Regions from separate parts of the Bacillus sp. TCT6 genome, predicted to be linked through region 1. Evidence: predicted binding sites of a transcription regulator. Region 1 holds the regulator's gene; the other holds the start of a gene.
The links. Region 1 encodes Rex, which represses fermentation and respiration genes when NADH is low (regulators of the CRP and FNR family bind a similar motif). Its sites were predicted from a motif close to TTGTGAAATATTTCACAA; they were not measured.
Positions count from the first base shown of each region.

Region 2: the regulator Rex is predicted to act here: its motif matches at 4,342-4,359, upstream of nirB (NADPH-nitrite reductase large subunit).

Region 1 covers NZ_JBVYHX010000001.1:1,022-9,372, forward strand. The annotation lists gene tsaB (tRNA (adenosine(37)-N6)-threonylcarbamoyltransferase complex dimerization subunit type 1 TsaB) at 1-295, shown strand, start outside; gene rimI (ribosomal protein S18-alanine N-acetyltransferase) at 310-753, shown strand; gene tsaD (tRNA (adenosine(37)-N6)-threonylcarbamoyltransferase complex transferase subunit TsaD) at 753-1,769, shown strand; gene AC0ONG_RS00025 (ABC-F family ATP-binding cassette domain-containing protein) at 2,254-4,188, opposite strand; gene AC0ONG_RS00030 (redox-sensing transcriptional repressor Rex) at 4,376-5,005, shown strand; gene AC0ONG_RS00035 (YdiK family protein) at 5,035-5,226, opposite strand; gene AC0ONG_RS00040 (CPBP family intramembrane glutamic endopeptidase) at 5,223-5,972, opposite strand; gene groES (co-chaperone GroES) at 6,364-6,648, shown strand; gene groL (chaperonin GroEL) at 6,687-8,321, shown strand.
Region 2 covers NZ_JBVYHX010000001.1:1,777,103-1,785,453, forward strand. The annotation lists gene AC0ONG_RS09090 (sirohydrochlorin chelatase) at 1-48, opposite strand, end outside; gene AC0ONG_RS09095 (uroporphyrin-III C-methyltransferase) at 45-1,469, opposite strand; gene nirD (nitrite reductase small subunit NirD) at 1,528-1,845, opposite strand; gene nirB (NADPH-nitrite reductase large subunit) at 1,861-4,266, opposite strand; gene ric (iron-sulfur cluster repair di-iron protein) at 4,475-5,182, opposite strand; gene AC0ONG_RS09115 (excalibur calcium-binding domain-containing protein) at 5,398-6,342, opposite strand; gene exsG (exosporium protein ExsG) at 6,550-6,702, shown strand; gene AC0ONG_RS09125 (hypothetical protein) at 6,921-7,130, shown strand; gene AC0ONG_RS09130 (arylamine N-acetyltransferase family protein) at 7,227-8,066, opposite strand.

The DNA of each region.
Region 1 (8,351 bases):
AACTTCAATAGAAGAAGACCGAATTATTCTTATTGTAGACTGGTTGCAAATGTTAAAAGATAAAGGACAGCCTGTTTTATTTATCGGTAATGATGTTAAATTGCATAAAGAAACAATTATAGAATATTTAGGTGATCAAGCTGTATTCGCTCCTTTTACTAAAAATAATCCAAGACCAAGTGAGCTAGCATTTTTAGGATTACAAAAAGAAGAACATGATGTGCATACGTTTGTTCCGAGCTATCTTCGTTTAGCTGAAGCTGAAACAAAGTGGTTAGAAAGTCAAAACAAGTAGGGGCCTTGCAGAAGATGGATATGATATTTAGAAAGATGGAACTTGATGATATTGCTCAAATTGTAGCTATTGAAGAAGTATCTTTTTCAACTCCTTGGACTGCAGATGCTTTTCACCGTGAATTAACGATGAATGAACATGCACATTATATTGTGTTAGAAAAAGATGGTCGTGTAATCGGGTATTGTGGATTGTGGATAATTATTGATGAATCACATATAACAAATATAGCTATTTTGCCAGAATACCGAGGTCAAAAGTTAGGAGATGCCTTATTGAAAGCAGTTATTTCAGAAGCGAAAGAACTAGGGGTAAAAACAATGACGCTTGAAGTACGTGTATCAAATGAAGTAGCAAAGCAGTTATACAAAAAATATGGATTTCAAAATGGTGGAATTCGTAAACGATACTATGCAGACAATCAGGAAGATGGTCTTGTAATGTGGGTGAATATATAATGGAAAAAAATACGATTATACTTGGGATTGAAACGAGCTGTGATGAAACAGCGGTAGCGGTTGTTAAAAATGGGACGGAAATTATTGCGAATGTCGTTGCATCACAAATTGAAAGTCATAAACGTTTTGGCGGCGTTGTACCAGAGATTGCATCCCGTCATCATGTAGAAGAAATTACAGTTGTGTTAGAAGAAGCTTTAAAAGAAGCAAACATAACATTTGATGATATTGATGCAATCGCTGTAACAGAAGGGCCTGGTTTAGTAGGAGCACTTCTAATTGGGGTAAATGCAGCGAAGGCAGTAGCTTTTGCACATGATATTCCGCTAGTCGGTGTTCATCATATTGCTGGTCATATTTATGCGAACCGTTTAGTAAAAGAAGTGCAATTCCCGCTATTATCACTTGTTGTATCTGGTGGGCATACAGAACTTGTTTATATGAAAGAACATGGTTCATTTGAAGTAATTGGTGAAACGCGAGATGATGCAGCTGGAGAAGCATATGATAAAGTAGCTCGTACGTTATCTATGCCATATCCAGGTGGTCCTCATATTGATCGCCTTGCACATGAAGGAGAACCAACAATTGATTTGCCTCGTGCATGGCTAGAACCGGATTCATATGATTTTAGCTTTAGTGGATTGAAATCAGCAGTTATCAACACTGTGCATAACGCGAAACAACGTGGTATAGAAATTAAACCAGAAGATTTAGCGGCAAGTTTCCAAGAAAGTGTAATAGATGTACTTGTAACGAAAGCAGCTCGTGCAGCAGCAGCTTATAATGTAAAGCAATTACTTCTTGCTGGTGGAGTAGCTGCTAATAAAGGACTTCGTGCCCGATTAGAAGAAGAATTTGCAAAAAAAGAAAACATTGAACTAATTATTCCACCGCTATCTTTATGCACAGATAATGCAGCAATGATTGCAGCGGCAGGGACAATTGCGTATGAACAAGGCAAGCGTGCAACATTAGCCTTAAATGCGAATCCAGGATTAGATATTGAAGCATAGTTATGCACATAATTAACCACAGCTTGTGGATAAAACCCATGTTATCTGTTGATAATGTGGGTTTTATTGTGTATATAAAGTGTTGGTAACTTTTTCGTTGGCTGTGGGTAATGTGGAAAAGTTGGTTTAATAGTTATTTTATAAAGGTGGATATGTGTATAAACTTGTGGATAAACTAGATGAAGTCTGACCTTTGAGTGTATTGTTTTTCGGGAAATAAAAAGCAAGAAGATATCCCCGAAAAACATTTTTTAATATCCCTCCATTATAGAGGGTGCTGATATTGTCAATCCTTGTCGGTAAATCGATATTTCGTGTCGAATCGTTTATGTATATAGGGTTACGATAGATGTATTTGAAAAATCGTTGATATATTCCCAGTTACCATTGATATATCCAAAAAATTATTTATGTACTTAAAGAAAAAAGATGTCGCATAGTCAAAAATCATGACTGATGAGACATCTTCCTTATTTAAATACTCTTATACATGCAGCTCTTCCCACTCTGCCATACAAGTTTCAAGCTGTTCTTGTAGCGTTTGTTTTTTAGTTGTAATTTCACTAGCTTTTTCATAATCTGCATATATTTCTGGTAAGCAAAGTTGATCTTCTAACGTAGCAATTTCTTCTTCTAAGTTTACGATATTTTGTTCTAGCTCTTCAATTTTTCGAGTGCGTTGACGTTCTAATTGTTTACGCTCTTTTTCTTCGAGATAATTTAATTTTTCTTGAGCTACAGTTTTTTGAACAGGTGCCTGATTTTCTTGCTGTTCTTGTTGTTCAAATGCTGCACGTTCAATCATTTCATTTTTCTTCTCCACATAGTAATCGTAATCCCCTAAATATTCCTGTGCGCCTTCTGTTGATAACTCAACCACAGTCGTTGTTACACGGTTAATAAAGTAGCGGTCATGTGAGACAAATAGAAGAGTCCCTGGATAATCAATTAAAGCATTCTCTAAAATCTCTTTACTATTTAAATCAAGGTGGTTCGTAGGCTCATCCAGAATTAATAAATTTGACTTTTGCATCATAAGTTTCGCAAGAGCTAATCGAGCTTTTTGTCCACCACTAAGGGAAGATACTGGTTTCAGTACATCATCTCCTGTGAATAAAAAATTCCCGAGTATAGTACGGATTTCTTTTTCAGGTTGCAGTGGATATTCATCCCATAGTTCATTTAAAACCCGTTTAGAAGATGTTAAATTTGCTTGTTCTTGGTCATAATAGCCAACAGATACATTTGATCCGAAAGAAACATTACCATTTAATAGTGGTAACTTATTCACAATAGATTTTAATAATGTGGATTTCCCAATTCCGTTTGGACCAACTAAGGCAACACTATCTCCGCGAGTTAAGCGCATAGTTACGTGTTCAATTATAGGGTCCTCCTCATAGCCGATGGTTGCATCTTTTACTTGTAAAACATCATTTCCACTTTGCTTTTCAATATCGAAGTGGAATGATGCTGACTTAGAATCCCCTAATGGTCTCGTTAATAATTCCATTCTGTCTAGTTGTTTACGGCGACTTTGAGCACGTTTCGTTGTAGAAGCGCGAGCTATATTCTTTTGAACGAAGTCCTCAAGTTTTGCGATTTCATCTTGTTGTTTTTCGTAACGTTTCATTTCTTGATCATATAATGCTGATTTTAAGTCTAAATATTTACTGTAGTTACCAACAAATCGTCTGCTTTCTTTATTCGAAATTTCATATACTTGTGTAACGAGTTTGTCTAAGAAATAACGGTCATGGGAAACGATTAATATTGCGCCAGGATAACCTTGTAAATATTGCTCAAGCCATGTTAATGTTTCAATGTCTAAATGGTTTGTAGGCTCGTCCAAAATAAGTAAGTCTGGTTTTGTTAATAATAATTTCCCGAGAGCTAATCTTGTTTTTTGCCCGCCACTTAAAGTAGAGATCGTCGTCTGGTGTGTTTCAACTGGGAAGCCAAGGCCGCTTAAAATGGAGCGAATATCCGCTTCGTATTGATATCCACCTTGATCTTTATAATTGAGTTGCAATTGGTCATAATCAGCTAACAATCTTTCATATATAGCTTCGTTTGAAAAGTTTTCTTCTTTTCCCATTTCTTGCTCAAGCTTTCGAAGTTTTGTCTCCATTTGCTGTAAGTGGGTAAAGACGGTTAGCATTTCATCCCAAATTGTTAAAGACGTTTCTAGGCCAGTATTTTGAGCTAAATACCCGATTGAGACATCTTTCGGTTTTATAATTTCGCCACCATCATGTGATAACTCACCAGCGATAATTTTTAATAATGTAGATTTTCCAGCTCCATTCCTTCCAACTAATGCGATACGATCTTTTGTTTGTACTTCCAATTTTATGTTTGCAAGAATTGTTTCTGCACCGTATAATTTCGAAAGTCCATTTACTTGTAATAAAATCAATGTTCTCACCTCAAATAATTTCTTAACTTTGCCATGTTTATATTTCTCAATCATACTAAAAATAGTGTATAGTTTAAAATAAAGAGAGAATACTTCTTCTCTTTATTATACAAGGAATTTAATGAGTGCTAAACTTCTGTATTTGATTAAAGTATATGAATAAAGATAGGAAGAGAGGAGAGGTCATATGGATCAGCAAAAGATTCCACAAGCCACTGCTAAAAGATTGCCTCTATACTATCGATTTATCCAAAACTTATCTCTTTCTGGTAAGCAGCGTGTTTCATCGGCCGAATTGAGTGAAGCGGTAAAAGTAGATTCCGCAACAATACGAAGAGATTTTTCGTATTTTGGAGCATTAGGGAAAAAGGGATATGGATATAACGTAAATTATTTATTATCATTTTTCCGCGAAACACTTGATCAAGATGATATAACGCGTGTAGCACTTATTGGAGTAGGTAATTTAGGGACCGCTTTCTTACATTATAATTTCACGAAAAACAATAATACAAAAATTGAAATGGCATTTGATGTTAGTGAAGAGAAAGTTGGAACAGAAATCGGGGGCATTCCTGTATATCATTTAGATGAATTAGAAGAGAGATTATCAAATGATATACAAGTGGCAATATTAACAGTACCGGCTACAGTAGCACAAGCTGTAGCAGATAGATTAGCTGAAACGAGCGTGCACGGTATTTTGAATTTCACACCAGCACGATTAAACGTATCAGAGAATATTAGAATTCATCATATTGATTTAGCTGTAGAGTTACAAACATTAGTTTACTTTTTGAAAAACTATCCACAATAAAACGCAGAGGAAGCGACCTCTGCGTTTTATTATTGTTTCTTCTTTGTGAATTTAACTAATATAAGGCGAAGTGCCAAATTAAAATCAATTGTTGCCATAACTGCAAATAGTATTGTCCACACATTCCAGATTGTATCTGTCACGTTCGTAATGGCGAAGCGTGTAAAGATACATCCAAGAAGGAAGTATAATGCGGCCATGAACAATGGTGAGTTTCTCATACAAAAAATCCTCCGATAAATCCTTGCATTTTTTCAGCTTCTTTAATCATTTCTTGAATTTGCTCATTGCTCATAAAAATTTGCCCAATAGCGACTAATGTATTCATCGCAACATGAGCTGCAATAGGAACGATAATGCGCTTCGTCTTCACATATAAGAAGGCGAATACGAGCCCCATAGCAGTGTATACCAATAAGTGAGTAAAATCAAAATGAATTGCTGCGAATACAAGTGAACTAATGATAGCTGCAATAAAGAAGTTGAACTTCTTATAAAGTGCACCGAATAGAATTTTTCTAAATACGATTTCTTCTAAGATAGGTCCGATTATAGATACAACAATAAGGAACCAAGGAGTAGTTCGTGCAATTTCCATCAGTTTCATTGTATTTTCTGAACCTTGTTTAATTCCTAGTAGCTGCATCTCGATCATACCGGCAACTATTTGTGAAAAGAAAGCTAAGAATAATCCGATGAAAATCCACCCAATTGTAGCTGGAACAGAAGAGCGCGTTGCATCTAAATGTCTGTCGCGAATATCTGTTCTAAGTAACCAAAGTACGATACATAATGCAACAAAGAAGCTAATAATTGCCCAGTGTCCCATTATGATTTGTCCTTTTTCCTCAATGGTAAATCCTCTATTATCATAGAGTCCTGTTTTTAGGAGAAGTGGTAATCCAACAGCGCCAGATAATTGCATTAAAATGTATGTAACGATAATCCACCAGTATTGTTTCTTCAAATGGTTTAACCATCCTTTCTAACTCTAGTGTATGAGATGAGGTAGGATAACATGTAAATATGTTATCTACGATATAAACTTTCATTCGAATTATGATTTTTTTGTAAATACGTATTTTAAATTAAAGTAGGAGACAGGAAAAAGTTGTACGTTTAGCGAAAACAACTTAGGGTGTCTTTCATATTGTAACATACGAGTAGGGGAAACAACGATTCATATAGTAAAGGCAGTATTCTATATAGAAAGTTTATATAGTAATTTGCGAAAAAATTATGATTTTTTTACTTGCAAAAGAAATTGAGATTATTTATTATTATAAGTGTGTTAGCACTCGGGTGACTTGAGTGCTAATAAATAAAATTTACATAACAAAATGAGGAGGTTATTGTTCATGCTAAAGCCATTAGGTGATCGCGTTGTAATTGAGCTTGTTCAAGCAGAAGAAAAAACAGCAAGTGGTATTGTATTACCAGACACTGCAAAAGAAAAACCACAAGAGGGTAAAGTTGTTGCAGTAGGTACTGGTCGAGTGCTTGAAAATGGTGAGCGTGTTGCTTTAGAGGTAGCAGCAGGTGATCTTATCATCTTCTCAAAATATGCAGGTACTGAAGTGAAATATGAAGGTACAGACTACTTGATTTTACGTGAAAGTGACATCTTAGCAGTTATCGGTTAATTATATAAATCTTAAAAAATCCAAGGGGGTCAATTATTATGGCAAAAGATATTAAATTTAGTGAAGAAGCACGTCGTTCGATGCTTCGCGGTGTCGACACTCTTGCAAACGCAGTAAAAGTAACACTTGGACCAAAAGGTCGTAACGTTGTACTTGAGAAAAAATTTGGTTCACCACTTATTACAAATGATGGTGTAACAATCGCAAAAGAAATCGAATTAGAAGATGCATTCGAAAACATGGGTGCGAAATTAGTAGCAGAAGTTGCTAGCAAAACAAATGATGTAGCTGGTGACGGAACAACAACTGCAACTGTATTAGCGCAAGCTATGATTCGTGAAGGTCTTAAAAACGTAACAGCTGGTGCTAACCCAATGGGTCTTCGTAAAGGTATCGAAAAAGCTGTTACTGCTGCAATTGAAGAATTAAAAACGATTTCTAAACCAATCGAAGGCAAATCTTCTATCGCACAAGTAGCTGCTATTTCTGCAGCTGACGAAGAAGTAGGTCAATTAATCGCTGAAGCAATGGAGCGCGTTGGTAACGACGGCGTTATTACTTTAGAAGAGTCTAAAGGATTTACAACAGAATTAGACGTAGTAGAAGGTATGCAATTTGATCGTGGATATGCATCTCCTTACATGATTACTGATTCTGACAAAATGGAAGCAGTTCTTGATAACCCATACATCTTAATTACTGACAAAAAGATTTCTAACATTCAAGAAATCTTACCAGTATTAGAGCAAGTGGTACAACAAGGTAAACCACTTCTTATCATTGCTGAAGATGTAGAAGGCGAAGCTTTAGCTACATTAGTAGTGAACAAACTTCGTGGTACATTCAATGTAGTAGCTGTTAAAGCTCCTGGATTTGGTGACCGTCGTAAAGCAATGCTAGAAGATATCGCAATCTTAACTGGTGGCGAAGTAATCACTGAAGAATTAGGTCGTGACTTAAAATCTGCTACAGTTGAATCTTTAGGACGCGCTGGTAAAGTTGTTGTTACAAAAGAAAACACAACTGTAGTTGAAGGTATTGGAAATACAGAGCAAATCGCAGCTCGCATCGGTCAAATTCGTGCGCAATTAGAAGAAACAACTTCTGAATTCGATCGTGAAAAATTACAAGAGCGTCTTGCGAAACTTGCAGGTGGCGTAGCAGTAATTAAAGTCGGTGCAGCAACTGAAACTGAGTTAAAAGAGCGCAAACTTCGCATTGAAGATGCACTTAACTCAACTCGTGCAGCAGTAGAAGAAGGTATCGTTGCAGGTGGTGGTACTTCACTTATGAACGTATACACGAAAGTAGCTTCTATCGTAGCTGAAGGCGACGAAGCAACAGGTATCAACATCGTACTTCGTGCACTAGAAGAGCCAGTTCGTCAAATCGCAATCAACGCTGGTCTAGAAGGATCTGTAGTTGTAGAGCGTCTAAAAGGCGAAAAAGTAGGCGTTGGTTTCAACGCAGCTACTGGCGAATGGGTTAACATGCTTGAGTCTGGTATCGTAGATCCAGCTAAAGTAACTCGTTCTGCACTTCAAAACGCAGCATCTGTTGCAGCTATGTTCTTAACAACTGAAGCTGTAGTAGCTGACAAGCCAGAACCAAATGCACCAGCAATGCCTGACATGGGTGGCATGGGCATGGGCGGTATGGGCGGAATGATGTAATTCCGTTTGCCCTAAAAAACATCCATTTCT
Region 2 (8,351 bases), 1.8 Mb from region 1:
ACCTTTTTGTAAGCGGCTCCCGTGTCCAACATATACAATTCCTTTCATCGTACCACCAAATCTTTCTTCATAATCATGTCTTGTAATTGCTCATCTACATTATGAAAACCGACTTTATTCGCATAGTGTAAAGTTGGAACGTCGGTATACGAGAATGGGAGAGTAAGAATATTGATAAAGCCTAGGCGTTTTATTTCTGCTAGAAACGTATCAATAGAAGCACGACCTTCAAATACAATGCTGTCCCATGAGAATTCAGAAAGCATACGGGAATGAATTTCATCGAAGCGATGATCAATTGTGTACTCATGAGTCATCATATAGGAACCAGCACCAATTTTTTCTTGAATAACAGCAATTCGGTTAATGTTTCGTCCTAAATAAATCGTTGAATTCGAAGAAAATTGCGCAGGTTTACTTAACAATCCATATTGCATAAGCTTTTCTTGAATAGAAAGGTTCATATACTGAAGCTCTGCCTGTAAGGAGCGAATATCTTTATGATATTTACTACATGATTGCACTAAGATGTCTACACTCTCAGCGGAACAAAATACAAGACGATCAACGTTAAAAATCTTATTAATTTGTTCAGAGGTTAATGTGTATTCTTTCTTTTGGAAAATTGGAATTTGATATATTTCTGCACCGGACTCTTGTAACATTTGCTTTATTGCGCTTTTTTTATTTGTTGCAGATGCAAGTAAAACTTTCTTGCCGTGCAATGGTTTACGTTCTTTCCAAGCAATTTGATTCCGTAAAGTAACAACATCACCAACAATTGTCATAGAAGGGTTAGAAATATTTTCGTCTTTGACGATAGAAACAATGGTGGACAGTGTCCCTGTGACTACACGTTGTTTACCAGTTGTACCCCATTCAATGACGGCTACTGGTGTATCTTTTTTCTTTCCTGCTTGTAGTAAGTTTTCACAAATTGTAGGTAAGTTTTTTATACCCATGTAGTAGGCGATCGTGTCGCTATTATAGGATGAATTATATTTTCCATGATCGGTTAAAGGGCCTTTTGCATGCCCAGTTAATAAAGTGATGCTATTACTGTAGTTACGGTGGGTGAGGGGGATACCTGCATAGCTACTAGCGGCGATGCTAGATGTAATACCTGGTACGATTTCATATGGAACGTTCGCTGCTGCTAAAGTTTCTGCTTCTTCACCAACGCGGCCAAAAATAGATGGATCTCCGCCCTTTAATCGGACAACGATTTTTCCTTCTTGTGCGAATTGAAGGAGGTGGGCGTTAATCATTTCTTGTCGCATAATATGATTCTTTGGCATTTTGCCGCAATACATAAGTTCACATGTTTCTTTTGTATAACTAAGAAAGAAAGGGTTTAATAAACGGTCATATAAAACGATATCTGCACGCTTTAAACAATCTATCGCTTTCTTTGTAATAAGCCCTTCATCACCTGGTCCTGCACCAACTAAATATACATATCCGTTCATAATCGCACCTCTTCTATTTTTATGTAAAAGGAAGCCAGAGGAGGCTTCCTTTCGTAAATTACATGTTTATATAAATGTCACCATCAATAACTTCTACTTCGTATGTTTGGATACAGCCGTCATCAGGTTTTTGCACTTCACCTGTTAGTAATGAAATTTTCCAATCATGCAGTGGACAAAAGACGAATTCTCCAGATACAATTCCTTCTGCTAACGGTCCGTTTTTATGAGGACAACGATTTTCTACAGCTCGAATATCTCCATTTGAAAGGCGGAATAGGGCGATAGACATACCATTCATTTGCACCTCTTTACCGATTTGAATAGGAAGGTCTTCCGCACGCATAACTTTTATTTTTTCTTTCGTTTGTATCATATAGATCACAGCTCCTTATTTCACAGTTTCTACTTCATACATCGCTTTTAATGATTTCGTTTCTAGTGCTTGTCCCCATGCTTCTTTATATGTGCCACGAGCTTTTTGGAAACGTTCATTTAACTTAGTGACCATATTTGCATCTTGCAGTATTTCTTTTATGTGATCGAAGCCTAAACGTTCTGTCCAGTAGGCAGTACGCTCTCCATAAATACCAGTTTCACGATAATATTGCATATAAGCTGTAGCGATGCGAAGGACATCATCTTCAGTAGGGACAATCATTACAAAATCAGCTTCGCGTACTTCCGTACCACCATTTCCGCCAATATAAAGTTGGTATCCATTTTCGACACAAACAACGCCAAAATCTTTCGTCAGTACTTCCGCACAGTTACGCGGACAGCCCGTTACACCCATCTTCATTTTATGAGGTGTATCTACCATTTCTAATGATTGTTCAAGCAACATACCAAGTCCTAATGAATCTTTCGTACCGAAACGGCAGAAGCGAGAACCAACACATGATTTTACATTACGAAGCGATTTTGAATATGCATATCCCGAAGTCATATGTAAGTCAGCCCATACGTTAGGTAAATCTTGCTTCTTAACACCATATAAGCCGATTCGGCTTGCACCTGTAATTTTCACAAGAGGAACATCGTACTTTTTCGCAACTTCAGCAATTTTCATTAAATCATCAGCTGTTGTAACGCCTCCGTACATGCGTGGAATAACAGAGAATGTACCATCGTGCTGGATGTTACCATTCATTCTTTCATTAACGAAACGGGACGATTTATCATCTTCATATTCTTCTGGAATCGCCATACGTAAATAGTAGTTTAAAGCAGGACGACATTTTGAACAGCCTTCTTCATGTATAAAACCAAGAACATTTCGTACTTCTTTTGGAGATTTTAAGCCTTTCTCGTGAATGGCCGCTACGACTTCATCACGGGATAAAGTTGTACATCCACACATACCGGCAGATTGCGCTGAGGCATCAAAAGCATCTCCAAGTGTATGAGATAAAACTTGTTCCACAAGCGGACGGCATTTACCACAAGAACCTGCGGCTTTCGTACAGCCCTTAACTTCTTCAAAAGTCGTTAACTCTTGTTCTAAAATGGCGTGAACGATTGTACCTTTCGTAACACCATTACATCCGCAAATCGTGTCATCCGCACTCATTGTAGCAACGTCAAGTACACTTTCTTCACCAGCTTTGTGGAGAAGGGAAGCGGTTGTATATTCTTGTATATCCTCTTCTTTCTTTAACATGCTAAAGAGGCGTGTACCGTCAGCTGTGTCACCATATAAAACGATACCGACGACTTTATTGTCACGAATTAATACTTTTTTATAGGAACGTTTACATTCATCAAAGATGGATATTGCTTTCGTTTGGTCATCTTCATAAATTTGGCCAGCAGAGAATAAATCACAACCTGCAACTTTTAATTGCGTACCGACGATACTGCCCGTATATCCATCAGTTTGTAAATTCGTTATATGTTTTGCTAATATCGCACCTTGTTCATAAAGAGGAGCAACAAGTCCATATGCGATACCGTCATGTTCTGCACATTCTCCAACTGCATAAATGGATTCATCATTTGTTAGCATATAGTCATTGACTACAATACCGCGATTTACAATTAAACCAGCATCTTTTGCTATTTGCGTATTTGGGCGTATTCCGACAGCCATTACGATTAAATCACAATCTACAACTTCACCATCTTCAAATTGAATGCCCTCAACATGGTCTGTACCAAGAATTTTTACAGTTTTCTTTTCCATTAGAAATTGCATGCCTTGCGCTTCTAAATCTTCGCGTAATAGAGAAGCTGCTTTGGCATCTAGTTGTTGCTCCATTAAGCTTGGCATTAAATGAACGACATATACGTCCATTCCTAAATCAATAAGACCTCTTGCAGCTTCTAAGCCAAGTAATCCACCACCAATGACAACAGCCTTTTTCTTTTCATTAGCGGTATCAATCATAAATTGTGTATCTTCAATAGTTCGAAATCCTGTTACGCCAGGAAGAGTAGAACCTTCAACGGGCAAAATAAAAGCACTAGAACCTGTTGCGATAATTAGTTTGTCATATGTAAGAGTACGATTTTTTTCTGTGATAATTATTTTTTCTTCTCGGTTAATACTTTGAACCCTTTCATCTGTATACAAAGTTATTTCATTTTCCTCATACCAACTATATTCATTCATAATGATATCTTGCATATTTGTTTTGCCTTGTAAAACATGAGAGAGCATAATGCGATTGTAGTTTGGATGTGGTTCATCTCCAAAAATAGTAATCTCATATGAATCACTATCATGTTTTAATATTTCTTCCATACAACGTATGCCAGCCATACCATTTCCGATCATAACTAAACGTTTTTTCATTTTCGTTTCCCCTTTTTATGTGAAGTGTTGAACAAAGGATTATATTTCTATTATAGAAAATTTAAAAAGAGGGAGATGTGATATTTATCACATTTTTACAATGATTCACAAATTGTTAAAATTCGGACTTATTCGAGAGGGATGTGTATATTCTTTACCAAATGAAAAAACAGGACATAAGTATTTACACTCATGTCCTGCACTTAATTTACACTCTCGTAATTGCACGTGGAAATAAAATGTTATTTTCTAAATGAATATGCTCAAATAAATCAGACTCTAGTGCTTCAAGGCGTTGGTAAACAAGTCGATAAGTGCCGCAAGCTCCTTCTGGAGGAGTAAAGTCATTTGTAACTTTACGAAGCTCTTTAATAATGTTGCCTGCGTGGTTATGTTCATTTTCCAACTCATCTACTACTTTACGTAACTTCACATAGTTTTCTTCAGTTGGATTTTGTTCAAATTCTAAAATTAATGGAAAATCTTCTGTTTCTTCTTTAATTAAATGTTGTTCTAGTTCCATCTTTAGTTCATGAAATAGCTTATGAATTTGAGCTAAATGAGGCTGACTTGCCCCATGAACACGTAATACTTTTGTCACATACGGACTTAATTGTGGCAACTCTTCATTTAAATAGCGATGATGCTTATTTATAACATAATCAATCAATTCGCGATAAGAAGCATTTTTCCAATCAATTTCAGATTCATTTAATCGTTTCATATTATTATAAAGCGTATTTAACTCTGTAAGCACTTCAGTAGCTGATAAATTTCTTTCATGAATTGCATCAATAAGCGGTTTATTGCCACCACAACAAAAATCTATTCTATATGATTTAAAAAGATCACTAGCTTTCGGGAATTGTGTAACGATCTCACCGACAATAGAAGTTTCAGTAAATGTATGTTTCATATGAACGCCTCCATAAAGTTTGAATGTAATTACTAAATTAAGAATAGCGATAAATGAAAATCAATGTGGTGATTGAAATCACTTATTATGTGTCATTTTTGAGAATAATAGTATGAAATTTATTTAAGAACACATCTAAATAAGAGAAAGGGATATTAAATGTAAGGCATTACAGTAAAAAAAGAAGCTTTTACTAAGCTTCTTTTTTATTACTATTATTCGCATGCAACTCCATCGCCGTCTCTATCTAGTTTACGACTATATCCTGGTTGATCTTTATATAGAGGAGCTTTCCCCGCAGCTCTAACTGCATCACAATTTTTGTAATATGCACTACTAGTATTTCCTGAGGTAGGTTGTGTTTGAGTTTGCTGTGCTTTTTGCTCTTCTTGTTGCTTACGAGCTTGTTCATCAGCCTGACGTTTTTGTTCTTCTTGTTGCTTACGAGCTTGTTCATCAGCCTGACGTTTTTGTTCTTCTTGTTGCTTACGAGCTTGTTCATCAGCCTGACGTTTTTGTTCTTCTTGTTGTTTACGAGCCTGTTCATCAGCTAGACGTTCTTCATCCTCTTGCTTACGAGCTTGTTCCTCGGCTAGACGTTTTTCATCTTCTTGCTTACGAGCTTGTTCCTCGGCTAGACGTTTTTCATCTTCTTGCTTACGAGCTTGTTCCTCGGCTTGACGCTTCTCATCTTCTTGCTTTTGAGTTTTTTCGTCAGCCTCTTTCTTTTCTAGTTCTTTTTTCTTTTCGCTATCTTTTTGTTCTTCATTGTTAGAGGCAACTTTTGTACTAGTTGCTGTCGTTTTTTCAGAAGAAGGAGCTGAAATACCTAATAGCGCAACAAAAATGACAAATAATACGGCTGTAATAATAAATTGTTTTTTTGCTACACCTGTTTTCTTAATAACAGATAATATTGCAAGTACAAGGAAGAATATAAATAGAATGAAACTTAAAATAGCAAAAAATTCGATGACTGGGTGTTCAGATTTTGTTGTACCAGTCACTATTAATATAATTGAAATCATAAAAAGAATAACGGTAGGACGTCCATATTGTTTTGCTTTTCCATTTTTTTTAAAGAATGAAATGATACATAAGATTAAAAGAATAAAAGCAATAAAAAATAAAGCTGCACCAATATTACTCAAAATCGCCATTTTCATACCTCCATTTGTAAGATTTTTCTTATTGATTATATAGGAACTTATTGGATATTACACGTTTTATATAAATTTAGAAAATTAATATTTTTACTAGACTTATAAACATTTATTTGCATATAAGGGAAAATAGATATATTTACTATTACTTTTTGAAAGAGATTTCATAAATTATAGTATATCGATTGAAAGGAGGAGATTTGAATGGAATTTCAATTGTTGGTAACTTGTATATTACAAGAAGGTAATGCTTACTTTTTAGTAACGAAGGTAGACGATGTTATTACGTTAAAAGTACCGATTACTGCGGGAGTAGCAGGTTTATTTTTAGCTTTAGGTGTACCAAGATGTTCTTAATTTAAATATCTATAATAGAAGAGGAAGGGACATGCCTTTCTCTTCTATTATTACATAATATAATTATGTAAACTTTAATATCATATTTGTGATAGCACGTTTGAAATGGACATGCATATACTATAATGTTTCATTGGATGTTAGGGGTGGAAGGTAGTTTTAATAAGTGCATCCAGTGATGTTTTTAAGCTATGAAAATAAAAGAGGTGCTATTATATATGAAAAGAAAAACATTTGATATTCCAGTTACATTGCGAAGAGAGTGGTTTTTAATAGAGTTAGCTCATTTAACGAAAAAATATGGAATTGAAATTGCAACTAGCAAAATGGGTGCTGCACCGTTTTTAAGAGATCAAGTTACAGAATCAAAGATAGGGAAAGGGTTACAATACGATAAATATGATGATGAGTATATAATTGAAAATTAAAGGGTAACAACAAAATTAAATTAATTTATAACAAAATATAAAATAAAGCAGATTCTAAATATAGAATCTGCTTTATTATGAAATACTTCTAGTCAACTAACCTCTTTCTAGTGTTTTTCCTACATATTTCTCTTGCGTTATTCCAAAAGATTCACGAAGAATGCGAGCATAATCTTTAGATTCTATTGGTCGTTTATTTTTGGTGCCTTTAAAGGTTTCTGTGTAATTTTTATTTGTTAACGATATGTGACCATAAGTAGTTAATTTACAAGTGATAGCTCCTTTATTAAAAGGAGATTCTTTATGCTCTACAATCACTTTTTGAATGTTATTCACTTTTTTCTCATCTATTGGATCTAAAGTGAAAGCATAACCTATTTTCCATTCATTTGAAGGTTCAGATTGTAAGAAACTTGTAGATTCTCCGTTAGCTCCTTTTCTCATTTCTAAAATATGCGTACCTTTTCGAGTATTTCGTTTACGAATTCGATATTCTCCTGTTTGAGAGGAGATGGCTTCTCCTTTAAAAGGGACTGGATGTAAAGGGAGATGAGATGCAAAACCTGCATCCACAACATAATCTTTATTCTCATGACTTAATATGATAATGACATGACCATCATCGGGCTTCCATTTATTATCGTAAAGATCATAAACAGTACCGGCTACTTTGTATACTTGAAACCCACAATCAATTAAAAAATAATACAATAAGGAGTTTAATTCATAACAAAGTCCACCTCGTTTTTGAATAAGTAACTTTTCTATTAAGTTATCTTTTGAGATATTTTTAATAGTACCAGCCATAATATCAAGATTTTCATAGGGGAGAATCATTCCCATTTTTAATAAGATTTCATCTAAATCATCAAATGTTATTTCTTTTGCAGGAATTTTTAAGCGTTCAAAAAACTCCTTTTGTAAATTGGTCATCATAAAGTATTCTCCTTTCTTTTTACAGAATTTTCTTCTGCTCACCGATAGGTTAGTACTTCTACAAGGTTAATTCAAGTGCGCGGAAATTATCATAATATATGTTTCTGGAAATATGATTGTTTATTCGGAAATTTCAGTTTGATTTTTAATTGTAGGAAAGCCTTACAATATAGGGCCCTTTAAAATTATTTTGTATTTAATGAAAAGAAAGTACATATCTTTATTATGTTTTTAAATAACTAACTAGTAATAAAATGTTTTTTTACTAAAATTTTTTCAAGATTT